2 regions of the Streptomyces sp. NPDC057287 genome follow, and region 2 is predicted to be linked to the other one. Evidence: riboswitches for the same ligand, from Rfam matches in the RefSeq annotation. Region 2 holds a riboswitch; the other holds the start of a gene.
The links. A riboswitch is a leader RNA that binds a small molecule or an ion and turns the genes downstream of it on or off. The one in region 2 is predicted to bind glycine.
Positions count from the first base shown of each region.

Region 1: it holds a riboswitch for glycine, as region 2 does, so the genes downstream of both, gcvT (glycine cleavage system aminomethyltransferase GcvT) here and gcvP (aminomethyl-transferring glycine dehydrogenase) in region 2, are expected to answer to the same signal.

Region 1 is NZ_JBHUYV010000003.1:282,604-285,807, reverse strand. It holds gene ACFUNE_RS07810 (AAA family ATPase) at 29-718, opposite strand; glycine riboswitch at 892-989, shown strand; gene gcvT (glycine cleavage system aminomethyltransferase GcvT) at 1,157-2,293, shown strand; gene gcvH (glycine cleavage system protein GcvH) at 2,383-2,760, shown strand; gene glyA (serine hydroxymethyltransferase) at 2,780-3,204, shown strand, end outside.
Region 2 is NZ_JBHUYV010000011.1:9,759-12,962, reverse strand. It holds gene gcvP (aminomethyl-transferring glycine dehydrogenase) at 1-2,039, opposite strand, end outside; glycine riboswitch at 2,233-2,328, opposite strand; gene ACFUNE_RS21735 (PRC-barrel domain-containing protein) at 2,462-2,833, shown strand; gene ACFUNE_RS21730 (DNA polymerase IV) at 2,755-3,204, opposite strand, start outside.

The DNA of each region.
Region 1 (3,204 bases), on a different contig from region 2:
CGCCCGCCGGGTGCCGACCGTTCCCCCACTACTCCTGCGGGGGCCGCGGAGCCGGGAAGGAGATCAGGTCGATCGCCGCTGCCGTCTCGCGGTCGAGCAGCACCGCCGAGGCGCACCCCGGTGGCAGCAGGCCGCTCTCGGTGTCGCGCAGCAGCCGGCCGACCGCGCGCCGGTGCCGGGCGAACGCGTATCCGGAGACCCCGCGCCCCCGCTCCCGCTGCCCCTGCCGGGCCACCCGGGGGGTGACGTCGAGCAGCACGAGGTGCAGGGTGCTGCCCCGGCGCCGGGCGTCGCGCGCCAGCCAGCGCCGCACCCAGGCCTGCGTACCGCAGTCGTGCACGACGACGGACCCGCCCGACCGCAGGGCCCGCCACAGCCCGGCGTAGTGCGCGGCGCGCACCAGGGGGCGATAGAGGGCGTACGGGAGTAATCCGGGCAGCACGGCCGCCCAGCGGTCCCTGGTGTCCTGCGAGTCGATGGCGTGCCCCTGGACCGCCCGCCGGATCAGCGTCGACTTGCCGCTGCCGGGCAGCCCCGAGACCACCACCACGTCACCGGCCGCGAAGTCCAGCCCGCGCGGTCCGCGGCCGCCCTTGCCCCGCAGGTCACGCACCACCGGCGCACCCCCGCCGACCGGCTCGCGGGCGGGCACGCCCGGCTGCCGGGGCATCGCACCGAGTGCCGCCCCCGCCGCTGTCGCATAGCGCTGCAACGTCATCGCCTTCCCCCTGCCGAGTCACCCACCGACCTGCCCTAGAAGTGTAAAGAAAAGGTAATGCGGCACAACCGCTTCCGGCTCCACGTGTCGGTGTCGGCACCCGTACGGACCGGGACGCCCCACTCTCCCCCAATGCGTGCGATGATGACCCCGCCAACTGCATACCGGCCGTTTGAATCCGCGCGGGAGAGTCCCGGTCACTGTGTGCGCCGGGCGCCGAAGGAGCAAGTTCCTCCCTTGAATCTCTCAGGCCCCGTACCGCGTGGATGAGGCAGATCTGAAAAGCGGGCCGCTGCGCGGCTCCACCCAAGGTGCAAGCCGACCCTGACGGGGCCGTCCCTGTCAGGACCCTTTCAGGGGCTCTCGGCGAACCTCTCAGGTTCCGATGACAGATGGGGAGGGAACCACCCTCTGTCGTCATGCCCTGGAGCCATGTCCATGAGCACTGCCCCGAGCGCCGCCCCCCGCCTGACCGCCCTCGATGCCCTGCATCGCTCCCTGGGCGCGACCATGACCGACTTCGCGGGCTGGGACATGCCGCTGCGCTACGCCAGCGAGCGCGAGGAGCACAACGCCGTACGCACCCGGGCCGGCCTCTTCGACCTGTCGCACATGGGCGAGATCACCGTCACCGGACCGCAGGCGGCGGCCTTCCTGAGCTACGCGCTGGTCGGGAACATCGCCACCGTCGGCACGGGCCGGGCCCGCTACACGATGATCGTCGCGGAGGACGGCGGGATCCTGGACGACCTGATCGTCTACCGCCTCGGAGAGACCGAGGCCCCCGAATACCTGGTCGTCGCCAACGCGGGCAACGCCCAGCTCGTCCTGGACACCCTCACCGAGCGGGTCGGCGGCTTCGACGCCGTGGTGCGGGACGACCGCGACGCGTACGCACTGCTCGCCGTCCAGGGCCCCGACTCCCCCGCCGTACTGAAATCGGTCACGGACGCCGACCTGGACGGACTGAAGTACTACGCCGGGCTCCCCGGGACGGTCGCCGGTGTCCCCGCGCTCATCGCCCGTACCGGATACACCGGCGAGGACGGCTTCGAGCTCTTCGTGGCCCCGGCCCACGCCGAGCAGCTGTGGAAGGCCCTCACCGAGGCCGGCGCACCGTACGCGCTGATCCCCTGCGGGCTCTCCTGCCGCGACACGCTCCGCCTGGAGGCGGGCATGCCGCTGTACGGGCACGAGCTGACCACCGCGCTGACGCCCTTCGACGCGGGCCTGGGCAGGGTCGTGAAGTTCGAGAAGGAGGGCGACTTCGTCGGCCGCGAGGCCCTGACCGCCGCGGCCGCGCGTGCGGAGACCGCGCCGCCCCGCAAGCTCGTCGGCCTGGTCGCCGAGGGCCGCCGGGTACCGCGCGCCGGGTTCCCCGTCGTCGTCGGCGGAGAGGTCGTGGGCGAGGTCACGTCCGGTGCGCCGTCGCCCACCCTGGGCAAGCCGATCGCCATGGCCTACGTGGACGCCGCGCACGCCGAGCCCGGCACCGAGGGTGTCGGCGTCGACATCCGGGGCACGCACGAGCCGTACGAGGTCGTGGCACTGCCCTTCTACAAGCGCCGCAAGTGACGCGGCACCCGCGCACGTGACGCAGTCGTGTCTCACACCGTAAGACCACCGTTCATCAGCACTCCCCCGCGTACAGGAGAATTCAGGTCATGAGCAACCCCCAGCAGCTGCGGTACAGCAAGGAGCACGAGTGGCTGTCGGCCCTCGAGGACGGCGTGGCCGCGGTCGGCATCACCGAGTTCGCGGCCAACGCGCTCGGTGACGTCGTCTACGCCCAGCTCCCGGAGGTCGGTGACACGGTGACCGCGGGCGAGACCTGCGGAGAGCTGGAGTCGACCAAGTCGGTCAGCGACCTGTACTCGCCGGTGACCGGCGAGGTGACCGCGGCCAACCAGGACGTCGTGGACGACCCGTCGCTGGTGAACTCCGCTCCCTTCGAGGGCGGCTGGCTGTTCAAGGTGCGCGTCGCGGAGGAGCCGAAGGACCTTCTCTCCGCCGACGAGTACACCGCGTTCTCCGGCAACTGAGACCTTAGGGACTTAACTGATGTCGCTTCTCAACTCCTCCCTCCACGAGCTGGACCCGGACGTCGCCGCCGCCGTCGATGCCGAGCTCCACCGTCAGCAGTCCACCCTCGAGATGATCGCCTCGGAGAACTTCGCTCCGGTCGCGGTCATGGAGGCGCAGGGCTCCGTCCTCACCAACAAGTACGCCGAGGGCTACCCCGGCCGCCGCTACTACGGCGGCTGCGAGCACGTCGACGTGGTCGAGCAGATCGCGATCGACCGCATCAAGGCGCTCTTCGGCGCCGAGGCCGCGAACGTCCAGCCGCACTCGGGTGCGCAGGCCAACGCCGCCGCGATGTTCGCGCTGCTGAAGCCGGGCGACACGATCATGGGTCTGAACCTGGCCCACGGCGGTCACCTGACCCACGGCATGAAGATCAACTTCTCCGGCAAGCTCTACAACGT
Region 2 (3,204 bases):
TACACCTGGCCACCGGCCTCGTGCACCTCACCGCAGATGTCGGCGACGTGCTCCTCGAAGACACCGTGGGTGGAGGGGTAGGTGATCATGAGGACGGCGAGCTCGTCGCGGTGGGTCGCGATCTTCGCCCGGAGATCCTCTATGTCGACCTCACCGTCGTCCGCGGTCTTCACCACGACGACCTTCATGCCGGCCATCACGGCGCTCGCGGCGTTGGTGCCGTGCGCGGAGGACGGGATCAGGCAGACGGTGCGTCCGTGCTCGCCGTTGGCCCGGTGGTACGCGCGCACGGCCAGCAGTCCGGCGAATTCGCCCTGCGAGCCCGCGTTGGGCTGGATGGAGACGGCGTCGTAACCGGTGACCTCGGCAAGACGCTCCTCCAGCTCACGGATGAGGGTGAGGAAGCCCTGTGCCTGCTCGGCCGGCGCGAAGGGGTGCAGGGCGCCGAATTCGGGCCAGGTGATCGATTCCATCTCCGCGGTGGCGTTGAGCTTCATGGTGCAGGAGCCGAGCGGGATCATGCCGCGGTCCAGCGCGTAGTCACGGTCGGCGAGCTTGCGCAGGTAGCGCAGCATGGCCGTCTCGGAACGGTGCTGGTGGAAGACCGGGTGGGTGAGGACGGCGTCGGTGCGCAGCAGTCCTTCGGGCAGCACGTCTGCGGCCTCGGCGTCCAGCGCCTCGATGTCGCCGCCGGCCCCGAAGGCGGCCCAGACCGCCGCGACCTGGCTGCGCGTGGTGGTCTCGTCACAGGCCACGGAGACCTGGTCGGCGTCGACGAGGCGCAGGTTCACCCCGCGCTCGCGCGCGTCGGCGACCACCTCGGCGGCCTTGCCCGGCACACGGACGGTGAGGGTGTCGAAGTATGCGCCGTGCACGACCTCGGTGCCGGAGGCTCGCAGCCCCTCGGCGAGGATGGCTGCGAACCGGTGGGTACGCCCGGCGATCGTCCGCAGCCCGTCGGGGCCGTGGTAGACGGCGTACATGCCGGCCATGACGGCGAGCAGCACCTGGGCGGTGCAGATGTTGCTGGTGGCCTTCTCGCGCCGGATGTGCTGCTCGCGGGTCTGCAGCGCCAGGCGGTAGGCCTTGTTGCCGTCGGCGTCGACGGAGACACCGACGAGGCGGCCGGGCAGACTGCGGGCGAACTTCTCGCGTACGGCCATGAAGCCGGCGTGCGGTCCGCCGAAGCCCATCGGGACACCGAAGCGCTGGGTGGTGCCGACGGCGATGTCCGCGCCCAGCTCGCCGGGCGAGGTGAGCAGCGTCAGGGCCAGCAGGTCGGCAGCGACGGAGACGATCGCGCCCAGCTCGTGAGCCTGCTCGATGACGGGCTTCAGGTCGCGTACGGCGCCGGAGGCGCCCGGGTACTGGAGCAGCACCCCGAAGACGCCGCGCTCCGCGACCTCCGCCGGGATTCCGTCGGTGAGGTCGGCGACGACCACCTCGACACCGGTCGGCTCCGCGCGGGTCTCGATCACCGCGATGGTCTGCGGCAGGGTGTCGGCGTCGACCAGGAAGACACCGTCCTTCACCTTGCCCACGCGTCGCGCCAGCGCCATGGCCTCGGCGGCGGCCGTGCCCTCGTCGAGGAGCGACGCACCCGAGGTGGGCAGTCCGGTGAGGTCGGCGACCATCGTCTGGAAGTTCAGGAGGGCCTCGAGCCGCCCCTGGGAGATCTCCGGCTGGTACGGCGTGTAGGCCGTGTACCAGGCGGGGTTCTCCATGACGTTGCGCAGGATCACCGGCGGGGTGAACGTGCCGTAGTAGCCCAGGCCGATCATCGGTGCGAGCACCTGGTTGCGGTCGGCGAGGCTCCGCAGCTCGGCCAGGACCTCGGCCTCGGTGCGGGCCGAGGGGAGGTCCAGCGCCTCGGCACTCCTGATCACGTCGGGCACCGCGGCTGCGGTGAGCTCGTCGAGGGAGCCGTAGCCGACCTGGGCGAGCATCTTCGCCTGCGCCCCGGCATCGGGCCCGATGTGGCGCTGCTCGAACGGAATGCCCTGCTCCAGCTGGGAGAGCGGAGTGCGACGGGGGGTCATGATGGAGGCCTCCTGGTCTGCCACGACCTGCGAGGGGCGCCACGGCGTGGCTGCCCTAACGGCCTCCCCATCTGTCATCTCGACCTGAGAGCTTCACCGGCACGCCCTGAGGCATACCGGCTTTCACCGTCGGTGAGGGCGACACCCGTGGCGGCACGTGCCGTACGGATCCCGACCTGCTTTCCAGAGTGACCTCGTCCGTGCGGTACGGGGGCCTGAGAGATTCCGGGGAGGAGTTGCTCCTTCGGCGCCCCCGGATCGCTCCGGAGGACTCTCCCGCACAGGGTCAGCAGCCGTGTTCCAGCCTACCAGCGGGGTCGGCGCGGGCCGTCTCGAGTGGCCGACCGTCCGGATCTGGCCTTTCGTAGAGCCTGTGGAGCAGTCGCGACCACCTGATGCAGTTGTGACCAGTGGGAGGCACCGTGCAGACCGACATCGATCCGCGCAGCCTGATCGGCCGTAAGGCCTTCGACCGTCAAGGTGCCAAGATCGGGACGGTGGACGAGGTCTATCTCGACGATGCCACCGGGGTGCCCGAGTGGGCCGCCGTGCGCACCGGTCTCTTCACCAGGGACGCGTTCGTCCCGCTGGAGCCGAGCGAATTCGTCGACGGGGCGCTTCAGATCCCCTTCGAACGGGCCCTGATCAAGGACGCGCCCGACTTCGGCGTGGGCCGCCACCTCTCTCCCGAACAGGAACTGCAGCTGTACCGGCATTACGGACTGGACTCCTCCCCCTCCGCCGGGACCGCGCCCGACAGGGACTTCGGCAAGCTGGCCGGCCACGAGGAGTAGTCCGCCGGATCCCGCACGAGGGGAAGCGGTTCTGCGGGACGCAGCTGCGGATCGTCGATGCGGAACGTGCGCACCCGGCCGGGCGCCGTCCACGGCTCCTCGAAGCGCACCGTGACCCGGCCGACGCCACTGCCCTGGACCCAGCCGTGTCCGTGCACCTCGTGCCGTACGTCGTGTCCCGCCGGCCAGCGCCGCGACGCCGGCTGCTCCCCGCCCTCCCTGACGGTCGCCGCGGCGCCCCCCTCCATGGCGCCGTCCTGCCGGTCCGGGGCATCGGCGGCGGACTCCTCGGCGGCGTGCTCGGCCTCGGCGGCCTGCGCGAACAGGTCCTCCTGCGTGAAGTCCGCCAGCCCGGTGACGCCGACTCCGAG